One region of the Kitasatospora sp. NPDC097643 genome, then DNA from elsewhere that is predicted to be linked to it. Evidence: riboswitches for the same ligand, from Rfam matches in the RefSeq annotation. Region 1 holds a riboswitch; the other holds the start of a gene.
What was found. A riboswitch is a leader RNA that binds a small molecule or an ion and turns the genes downstream of it on or off. The one in region 1 is predicted to bind S-adenosylmethionine.
Positions count from the first base shown of each region.

Region 2: another riboswitch for S-adenosylmethionine. It lies ahead of ABTY15_RS15515 (aminotransferase class V-fold PLP-dependent enzyme); the one in region 1 lies ahead of thrC (threonine synthase).

Region 1 is NZ_JBEOSA010000013.1:86,377-91,760, reverse strand. Features, by position in the region: gene ABTY15_RS11875 (alpha,alpha-trehalose-phosphate synthase (UDP-forming)) at 1-357, opposite strand, end outside; gene ABTY15_RS11870 (glucosyl-3-phosphoglycerate synthase) at 408-1,433, opposite strand; SAM riboswitch class I at 1,582-1,718, shown strand; gene thrC (threonine synthase) at 1,736-3,016, shown strand; gene ABTY15_RS11860 (MoaD/ThiS family protein) at 3,073-3,351, shown strand; gene ABTY15_RS11855 (cold-shock protein) at 3,954-4,157, shown strand; gene groL (chaperonin GroEL) at 4,494-5,384, shown strand, end outside.
Region 2 is NZ_JBEOSA010000020.1:43,267-48,650, forward strand. Features, by position in the region: gene ABTY15_RS15505 (rhomboid family intramembrane serine protease) at 1-705, shown strand, start outside; gene ABTY15_RS15510 (Lrp/AsnC ligand binding domain-containing protein) at 747-1,028, shown strand; gene ABTY15_RS15515 (aminotransferase class V-fold PLP-dependent enzyme) at 1,032-2,429, opposite strand; SAM riboswitch class IV at 2,482-2,599, opposite strand; gene trpD (anthranilate phosphoribosyltransferase) at 2,708-3,784, opposite strand; gene ABTY15_RS15525 (response regulator) at 3,903-4,328, opposite strand; gene ctaE (aa3-type cytochrome oxidase subunit III) at 4,725-5,345, shown strand.

The DNA of each region.
Region 1 (5,384 bases):
GTGGTGGACGAACCAGAGGGTGGAGTTGGCGACGCCGTTGTAGGCGCGGGCGAAGGTCTGTGGATCTATGTCCAGCATCCGGACGGCCTGTCCGCCGACCTCGTGCCCGGCGAGGTCGAGGCGGCCGTCGGGGGCCTCTCTGGCGGCCCGGCGGTCGGCGTCGCCGAGGGCCGCGCAGACCCAGACCGCGTCGGGGTCCTCGATGGCGGAGAGGCCGGAGACCAGGCCTCCGCCGCCGCGGCGGAGGGTCAGCGTGCCGTCGTCGGCGGTGCTGAACGACACCGGTCCCCGGTTGGAGGCCACCAGGACGGGTGCGGTGCCGGTCGCACTCGAACGTTCGGTCGTGAGATCGCCCATGGATGGTACGTTGCCGGGCCCCCGGCGTGGCAAACCCCTCCGGCGGGGCTTCAGTGCCGGGTCGCGTACTCGGGGACGGTGTGCATCGGGGGGCGTTCCAGGGCGGTCACCGGGTGGGTGTGGGCGGTGAACTCCCTGGTCCGCGGGTCGCGGGTGAACTGGGTCAGCAGCGGGTGGACCAGGTCGGCGGAGGCCTTCAGCCGGTGGGTGCGGTCGAGGCGTTCCAGGGCCGTGCGGTAGATGGTGGCGGCCATCCGGCCGAGGGCCTGGCCGTCCTGGTGCCGGTGGTGCCGGACACCGACGTCCACCTGGGCCAGCGCGTCCAGCCCGGCGATCTCCAACGCGTCGACCAGCAGGCCGAGTTCGACGCCGTAGCCGGTGGGGAAGGGCAGCCGTTCGAGCAGGGTGCGGCGGGCCGCGTACTCGCCGCCGAGCGGCTGGACGAAACCGGCGAGTTCCGGCCAGTGCAGGTTGAGCAGGGGGCGGGCGACCAGCTCGGTGACCCGGCCGCCGCCGGCCGGGTCGACGGCGACGTCGCCCGCGGCGGAGCCGCCCATCGATACTTCCAGGGGCCGGTCGTACATGGCCTTGACCAGCTGGATGTCCGGTTCGGTGAGCAGCGGGCCGAGGATGCCGGAGACGAAGTCGGGGTCGAACTCGCGCAGGTCGGCGTCGACGAAGCAGACGATGTCGCCGTGGGTCACCAGCAGCGAGCGCCAGAGCACCTCGCCCTTGCCGGGGGCGGCGGGCAGCCGGGGCAGGATGGCGTCGCGGTGCTCCACCCGGGCGCCGGCCTCGGCGGCGACGGCGGCGGTGGCGTCGACCGAGCCGGAGTCGACCACCACGAGCTCGTCGACCAGCGGGAGGCGCTCCATCAGCTCCCGGCGGATGGTGCGGACGATGTCGCCGACGGTGGCCTCCTCGTCCAGCGCGGGGAGGACCACGCTGACGGTGTGGCCGGTGCGGCGCTTGGCCTCCAGCAGGGTGCGCACCGGCCGGTCTGCCGCACTCCACGAGCGGCGGCGCAGCCAGGACGCCGCCTGCGGGAGGAGTGCGGGGGTCGGTTCGGCGGGCACGGGAGTCTCCTCGGCGGGATCGGGTGGGACGCGCCATCTCGCGTGGCGGACGGTCCCTTTCAGGGTTGGCGCCTTCGGATACAGTCTTCGTACAGCGGCCGGACCTTCGCACGCCGGGGTCGCCGCTGAGCACCACCACAACTTCACAAGCTCATCCAGAGGGACTGAGGGAACGGCCCGTTGACGTCCCGGCAACCTTCTCGCGCGGCTGTCGTCGACAGGCCCCGGCGGGACAGGTGCCAATTCCGGCCTGTGGCGCGGCTTGCGCCACGGGGAAGATGAGGAGAAAGGCCTCCGCCATCATGGCTCTCGACACCGTCGCACCCGCATCCGTTGACCTCGGCCCCGCAGCCGCGCTGTCCTGTCGGGAGTGCGGCACCCGCTTCCCGCTCGGTCCGAGCTTCGCCTGTCTGGAGTGCTTCGGCCCGCTGGAGATCGCGTACGAGTTCGGCAGCGAGGCCGCCGAGGAGCTGCGTAAGCGGATCGAGTCCGGTCCGACCTCGATCTGGCGCTACGCGCCGCTGCTGCCCGTGCCGGCCGACGTCGCCTCGAAGCCGAACCTGAACCCCGGCTGGACCCCGCTGGTCAAGGCGGACAACCTGGGCCGCGAGCTCGGCTTCACCGCGCAGCTGCACATCAAGGACGACTCGGGCAACCCCACGCACTCGTTCAAGGACCGCGTGGTGGCCTGCGCCATCGAGGCCGCCCGGGCCTTCGGCTACACCACGCTGTCCTGCTCCTCCACCGGCAACCTGGCCGGTGCGGTGGGGGCGGCGGCGGCCCGGGCCGGGTTCCGCTCGTGCGTGTTCATCCCGCACGACCTGGAGCAGGGCAAGGTCGTCATGGCCGGGGTGTACGGCGGCGAGTTGGTCGGCATCGAGGGCAACTACGACGACGTGAACCGCTTCTGCTCGGAGCTGATCGGCGACCCGGCGGGCGAGGGCTGGGGCTTCGTCAACGTCAACCTGCGCCCGTACTACGGCGAGGGCTCGAAGACGCTGGCGTACGAGATCTGCGAGCAGCTCGGCTGGCGGCTGCCGGAGCAGATCGTCATCCCGATCGCCTCGGGCTCGCAGCTGACCAAGATCGACAAGGGCTTGCAGGAGCTGATCAAGCTCGGTCTGGTCGAGGACCGGCCGTACAAGGTCTTCGGCGCCCAGGCGGCCGGCTGCTCGCCGGTGTCGGCGGCGTTCAAGGCCGGCCAGGACGTGATCCGCCCGGTCAAGCCGGACACCATCGCCAAGTCGCTGGCGATCGGCAACCCGGCGGACGGCCCGTACGTGCTGGACATCGCCCGCCGGACCGGCGGCGCGGTCGAGGACGTCACGGACGAGGAGGTCGTGGCGGCGATCCGGCTGCTGGCCCGGACCGAGGGCATCTTCGCCGAGACCGCGGGCGGGGTGACCGTCGGCGTGCTGAAGAAGCTGGTCGAGACCGGGCAGCTGGACCCGGCCAAGGAGACCGTCGCGATCAACACCGGCGACGGCCTGAAGACCCTGGACGCCGTCTCCGACGCGGGGATGACCGCCGTCATCCGCCCGACGCTGGCGTCCTTCCGCGACGCCGGCCTCGCGTCCGCCTGAACCCCTCCCCGACCCGCAGGTCCCACCCCCGCACGGCCGCACCCGCTAGGAGAGCCATGAGCGCCAACGTCCGCATCCCCACCATCCTGCGCACCTACACCGGCGGTGCCGCCGAGGTCGCCGCCGAGGGCGCCACCCTGGGCGAGGTCATCGCCGACCTGGAGAAGAACCACGCGGGGATCTCCGCGCGCATCCTGGACGACACCGGCAAGCTGCGCCGCTTCGTCAACGTCTACGTGAACGACGACGACGTGCGCTTCGCCGAGGGCCTGGCGACCGAGATCGGCGACGGCGCCAGCGTCTCGATCATCCCGGCGGTGGCCGGCGGCTGCTGAGCCGCGCCTGCCGAACCGCGCCCGCCGAGCCGCGGCGCGGTGATGTCGACGGCCGCACCGCAGCCGCTCACGTGGACGGAATTCCGCACTCCGTACACGTGGGCGGCTGTCCGCATTCCAGCCGCATTAGGGCTGGAATATTTGCGGGTCAAGTCGGAGTAGAGTGTGGCTCGGACGGGAACGGGGCTTCTCCTCGCCCCTCGCCCGCGAATCGCCCGACGGTCGTCCGGCCGGTGAGACCAGCCCGGCCAGGGCCGGGAAACATGTCAGGCAGATGTCAGAATTCCTGCGGGGATTTGGGTAATTCGTCCGCTATGTCCGGCGTGGAATGCCGAATTTCTCCTGGTTCCGCCCGGCCTGTCCCTTGCTGTGGCGCCGGAATTCCCCGTGGCTGGCCCTGTTGCAGAGGGCGTCGATCCGGATACATTCAGCGGCGGTCGACGTAATCACCCGCTCACCGGATGCCGTCCGGTGGCCCGGCGGAGGATTGCGGCGTGCACGGCTGCGCTCAGGGGGGGTTCCCCGGGCCGGCCTTCAAACCAGACCCGGGCCCGCGACCTGCGGGCGCGTGAAGGGCCAGCACAGCACTAGGGGAGTTCGGAATGGCTCAGGGCACCGTCAAGTGGTTCAACGCGGAGAAGGGCTACGGCTTCATCGCGGTCGACGGTGGTGCGGACGTCTTCGTCCACTACAGCGCGATCCAGATGGACGGCTACCGCACCCTCGAAGAGGGCCAGCGGGTCGAGTTCGAGATCTCCCAGGGACAGAAGGGCCCGCAGGCGGACATGGTCCGCGCCGCGGGCTGACCCCTTCCGCCCCCAGGAGCTCGGCGCGGCCCTACGGCTGGTGACCACTTCGCTTCTCGTCGGGCCCGTGCGACACGCGTCGTACGGGCCCGTCGGCGTTTCCGGGCGGCCCCAGCGGCGGCCCCAGCGGCGGCTCGCGGGTTGGCGATTGGGCTTGCACTCGACCACCCGGAGTGCTAATCATTGGCGTTAGCACTCACAGCGTGAGAGTGACAGCGGACCGGGTCGGTGAGGCCCCCGGGAGCGGTAGGGGAATGGACCCCCGCACACCAGGGCCGTCCGTCGCGGGCACCCCTTGGTCCGAGCAGTCGACCGTGTCCCGGAGGACCACTTCAGATGGCCAAGATCATCGCCTTTGATGAGGAAGCTCGCCGCGGCCTTGAGCGTGGCATGAACCAGCTCGCCGACGCAGTGAAGGTCACGCTCGGCCCCAAGGGTCGCAACGTCGTGCTGGAGAAGAAGTGGGGCGCCCCCACCATCACCAACGACGGTGTCTCCATCGCCAAGGAGATCGAGCTCGAGGACCCGTACGAGAAGATCGGTGCGGAGCTCGTCAAGGAGGTCGCCAAGAAGACGGACGACGTCGCGGGTGACGGCACCACCACCGCCACCGTGCTCGCCCAGGCCCTGGTTCGCGAGGGTCTGCGCAACGTCGCCGCCGGCGCCAACCCGATGGCCCTGAAGCGCGGCATCGAGAAGGCCGTCGCCGCCGTCTCCGACCAGCTGCTGGCCCAGGCCAAGGACGTGGAGACCAAGGAGCAGATCGCCTCCACCGCCTCCATCTCCGCCGCTGACACCCAGATCGGCGAGCTGATCGCCGAGGCCATGGACAAGGTCGGCAAGGAAGGCGTCATCACCGTCGAGGAGAGCAACACCTTCGGTCTGGAGCTCGAGCTCACCGAGGGCATGCGCTTCGACAAGGGCTACATCTCCGCCTACTTCGCGACCGACCTGGAGCGCATGGAGGCGACGTTCGAGGACCCGTACATCCTCATCGCCAACTCCAAGATCGGCTCGGTCAAGGACCTGCTGCCGCTGCTGGAGAAGGTCATGCAGAGCGGCAAGCCGCTCGTCATCATCGCCGAGGACGTCGAGGGCGAGGCCCTGTCGACCCTGGTCGTGAACAAGATCCGCGGCACCTTCAAGTCCGTCGCCGTCAAGGCCCCGGGCTTCGGCGACCGCCGCAAGGCCATGCTCGGCGACATCGCCATCCTCACCGGTGGCACC
Region 2 (5,384 bases), on a different contig from region 1:
CTGATCGCGGTCAACACCCTGGTCTTCCTGCTCGGCCCGGCCGCCGGGCTCAACCCGCTGTACGGCAGCGGCCGGTCCCGGGTCTGCGCGGAACAGCGGTACGAGCAGCGCTGGGGCGCCGTCCCCGCCGAACTCCTGGCCGGCCACCCGCTCACCGCCGAACAGCTCGCCGAGGCCCCCGACCCCGTCCCCGGCTGCCCGGCCGCCCCGACCCCCGGCAAGCACCCGGCGCTGTCCGTCCTCAGCGGGCTCTTCCTGCACGCCGGCTGGCTGCACCTGCTGGGCAACCTGCTGTTCCTGCACGTCTTCGGCCCCACGGTCGAACAGCGGCTGGGCCGAGCCCGGTTCGTCCTCTTCTACCTGGCCGCCGGCAGCCTGGCCTCGTACGGCTTCGCCCTCGCCGAGGCGCACACCCCGGACTCCACCCGGGTGCTGATCGGCGCCTCCGGCGCGATCTCCGCCGTCCTCGGCGCCTACCTGCGCTTCCACCCACGCTCCCGGGTGACCACGCTCGTCCCGCTGCTGCTCTTCCTGCCGCTGCGCTTCCCGGCCTGGCTGGTGCTCGGCCTCTGGTTCGCCCTCCAGTGGTGGTCGGTCCACTCGGCGGGCCCGGGGGTGGCGTACCTGGTGCACGTGATCGGCTTCGTGGCGGGCTTCCTCTACGCCTGCACGGCGGTCAGCCGCCCCCCGAGACGACCCGGCTGACGACCGATACCCTGGCGCCACCCCACAAAGGAGCCCGAACAGTGATCACCGCCATCGTCCTGATCAAGACCAGTGTCGACCGCATTCCGGAGATCGCCGAGGCCATCGCGGCCATCGAGGGCGTCAGCGAGGTGTACTCGGTGACCGGCGGCTACGACCTGGTGGCGATGGTCCGGGTGCGCCGCCACGACGACCTGGCCGAGGTCATCCCGGGCTGGCTGAACAAGGTCCCGGGCGTGGCCCACACCGAGACCCAGATCGCCTTCCGCACCTACTCCCAGCACGACCTGGAGGCCGCGTTCGCCCTCGGCCTGGACGAGTAGGGGTCAGCCCTCCCGGCGCCCCCTGTCGATCTGCACAGTCGCGACGCAACGGCCGCCCTCGTTGCGGTAGTTCCACGCCGCGCCGTCCGTGACCAGCTCGCGGACGGCGGTCAGGAAGCGGTCGACGTGCTCGTCCGGCGTGCCCGCGCCGAAGCTCACCCGGATGGCGTTGAGGCTGCGCTCCCCCGGCAGCGACGGCTCCGGCGCCCCGCACTCGGAAGGCGCCGCGTCCTCGTCCCCCAGCAGGGTCCGCACCAGCGGGTGCGCGCAGAACAGCCCGTCCCGCACGCCGATGCCGTACTCGGCGGACAGCGCGGCCGAGAAGTGCGAGCTGTTCCAGCCCCGGACGACGAAGGACAGCACGCCCACCCGGGCCACGCTGTGAATGTCACCAGTGGCGCCGAACAGGTTCAGCACCCGGACCTCCGGGATCTCCGCCAGCCCCGCCGTCAGCCGGTCCACCAGCTGCCGCTCCCGCGCCTCCAGCGCGTCGAAGCCCGCCTCGGTCAGCGCCCGGCAGGCCGAGGCGATCGCGTACGCGCCGATGACGTTCGGCGAACCGGCCTCGTGCCGGGCCGGGCCGGTGTGCCACTGGACGGCCACCGAGCCGTCGGTCTCCCGGGCGACCGTCCGGGTCGCCCCGCCGCCGGCCAGGTACGGCTCGGCCGCGTCCAGCCAGTCCGCCCGGCCGGCCAGCACCCCGGCGCCGAACGGCGCGTACAGCTTGTGGCCGGAGAAGGCGATCCAGTCGACGTCCAGCGCGCGCACCGAGACCCGGTGGTGCGGAGCGAGCTGGGCGGCGTCCAGCACCACCCGGGCGCCGTGCCGGTGCGCCGTCTCGGTCAGCTCGGCGACCGGCCACAGCTCACCGGTGACGTTGGAGGCGCCGGTGACGCAGAGCAGCTTGGGGCCCTCGGGCGCCCCGGCCAGCGCGGCGTCCAGCGCGGCGACGGCCTCGGCCCGCGAGCGCGGCGCCCGCAGGTAGTGGACGTCCAGCCCGGCGTGCGCCCAGGGCAGCAGCGAGGCGTGGTGCTCGGTCTCGAAGGCGAACACCCGGGTGCCGGCCGGCACGGCGCCCGCCAGCAGGTTGAGCGAGTCGGTGGTGGCCCGGGTGAAGACCACCTGGTCGCCCTCGCGCAGGTCGAGGAACTCGGCGACGGTGCGGCGGCTCTGCTCGAACAGGTCGGTGGAGAGCTGCGAGAGGTACCCGGCGCCGCGGTGCACGCTGCCGTAGTACGGGGCGTAGGCGGCGACGTCGTCCCAGACCCGCTGGAGCGCCGGGGAGCTGGCCGCGTAGTCGAGCGCCGCGTAGCCGACCTTCTCGCCGTTGACGAGCGGCACCTGGACGTCCCGGCCGAGCACAGCCAGCGGGGCGCAGATTTCGGTGGCAAGAGAAGACATGAGGATGCACTCCTTCGGAGGTCGAGGGACCCCGGGAGTGCTGGATCTCGGGCGTCCGCGCTTGCCGCGCGGACGGATTGCCGCGTGACCCGGTCCTCACCCAGGGCACCCCGCCACGGACGGAGGGTTGCCGGACAGCAAGCTGGGGCTTGACGCTGTCACTCATGACCTGGACAGGACTCTAGGTCGCGTCCGCCGGGTGGTCAAACACGGTTCCACCATCCGGACAGCCGAAGGGGGCCTGCCGGGAGGATCCCGACAGGCCCCCAACTCCCGCTTCACGCCCGGCTGGTGGCCTCCGACCAGCGGCGCAGCACGTCCTGCGCCTCGCCGGAGTCGATGGCCTCCGCCGCCCGGGCCATGCCCGCCGCGAGCTGCTCGGCGAGCGGCGCGTCGGTCAGGTCGAGGGCGACCAGCGCCGCCGCCGTGTTCAGCAGGACGGCGTCCCGCACCGGCCCGCGCTCCCCGGCCAGCATCCGGCGCGCGACCTCGGCGTTGTACGAGGCGTCCGCCCCGCGCAGCGTCTCGATGCCGACCAGCTCGACGCCGACGTCCCGCGGGTCGAAGGAGGTCTCGGTGACGATGCCGTCCCGCACGATCCACACCCGCGAGGTGGTGGTGATGGTCAGCTCGTCGAGGCCGTCGTCCCCCCGGAACACCAGTGCGGTCGCGCCGCGCCGGGCGAGCACCCCGGCGATCAGCCCGGCCAGCCGGGTGTCGAAGCAGCCGATCGCGTGCGAGGTGACCCTCGCCGGGTTGGTCAGCGGGCCGAGGATGTTGAACGCGGTCGGCACCCCGAGGTCGCGCCGGGCGGTGGCGGCGTGCCGCATCGAGGGGTGGAACTTCGCCGCGAAGCAGAAGGTGAGGCCGACCTCCTCGGCCACCTCGGCGACCCGCCGGGCGGAGAGGTCCAGCGCGACGCCGAGCTTCTCCAGCACGTCCGAGGAGCCGCTCGCCGAGGAGGCCGCCCGGTTGCCGTGCTTGACCACCTTGGCGCCGGCCGCCGCCGCGACGATCGCCGACATGGTGGAGATGTTGACGGTCTTGGCCCGGTCGCCACCGGTCCCGACGATGTCCACCGCCGGGCCGGGGATGTCCAGCGGCTCGGCGTGCGCGTACATCGCGTCCACCAGACCGCTGATCTCGTCGACCGTCTCGCCCTTGGCCCGCAGCGCCACCATGAACCCGGCCACCTGGACCGGGGAGGCCTCGCCGCTCATGATCCGGTCCATCGCCCACGCGGTGGCCGAGCGGTCGAGGTCCTCCCCCTTCAACAGTGCCGCCAGGATGTCCGGCCAGGTGCGGACCACCTGCGCGGGGTCGGTACCACCGTTCGCAGGGTTCACGTTCACCATGGCTGACTCCAGCTGTTGTCGGTTCCCCACTCCGGGGGACGTCCGTACGGATGGAGTCAGCCTATCGAGCGGTGGGGTCCCTCCGGCGCTGTCTTCTCTAGTACTGAGACGGCCCTGCTCAGCGGCTGGCCGGAGCCCGCTTCGCCAGCCGCGCCCGCAGCAGGGTGGCCACCGCCTCGGCCAGCGCCACCGGGTCCACGGGGTGGGAGATCGCCGCGTCGGCCCGGCTCCAGGCGGCCAGCCAGGAGTCCTGCGGCCGGCCGATCAGCACCAGCACCGGCGGGCAGCCGTAGATCTCGTCCTTGAGCTGGCGCCCGAGCCCGAGCCCACCGGCCGGAACCGCCTCGCCGTCCAGGACACAGAGGTCGACCCCGCCCTTCTCCAGCGCCTTCAGCACCGCCGGGGTGGTCGCGCACTCCAGGTAGGACAGTTCCGGAAGATCCTCAGCGGGCCGCCGGCCGAGCGCCGTCAGCACCTGCTCGCGGGTGTTGCGGTCATCGCTGTAGACGAGGACGGTGAGCGTCTCGTCGGTCGTGTACGCCATGGACCCTGCTCCCTCAAGTGTGATCCGGACCACGTTCGCCTGATCCGGATGCTACTCCCGATCACCCCCCGTCGAGTCCCCCTCGGACACGTTCCTCCTCAAGCCGCCGCGCCCACGGCTCACCCGCCCGGAGGACGGCCCGTCACCCGGACCCGCGCGGTCCACCCGTACGGCCGACAGGGCGCTCGTCCCCCTACCTCCGGGGGCTGCGCCGACCGTGCAACGACACGCTGGGCAACGGGGTCGCAGGCCCCTCCGAGGAACCGTCAGAAAAGGGACACGCCGCTGCTCAGACCCCGTCCGGACACCCCGTCGACCCCCAAGCGGGCATACCGCACGCACCGGACACTCCGAGGGACACCCCCCGGCGTGAAGACGGAATAAGGGACCGACATAATGTCCGTCGTGGCGACAGCAACAGCAGTAGAAACCGGGCACGCGCACGGATCGGTCAACCGGCCGAACATGGTCAGCGTCGGAACCATCGTCTGGCTCAGTTCCGAGTTGATGTTCTTCGCGGCCCTCTTCGCGATGTACTTCACGCTCCGCTCCGTCAAGGGGCCGGAGTTCTGGACCGAGAAGGCGCACGCCCTCAACGTGCCCTTCTCCTCGGTCAACACCACGATCCTGGTGCTCTCCTCCCTCACCTGCCAGCTCGGTGTGTTCGCCGCCGAGCGCGGGGACGTGAAGAAGCTCCGCTCGTGGTTCGTCGTGACCTTCATCATGGGCGCGATCTTCATCGGCGGCCAGATCTTCGAGTACACCGAGCTGGTCAAGAAGGACGGCCTCTCGCTGTCCTCCGACCCGTACGGCACGGTGTTCTACCTGACCACCGGCTTCCACGGTCTGCACGTGACGGGTGGTCTGATCGCCTTCCTGCTGGTCCTGGGACGGACGTACGCAGCCAAGCGCTTCACGCACGAGCAGGCCACCGCCGCCATCGTGGTGTCGTACTACTGGCACTTCGTCGACGTCGTGTGGATCGGCCTGTTCGCGACCATCTACCTGATCAAGTAACCAGCTGATCAGGTCGCTGGCCACCGGCTGCGGCCCCCG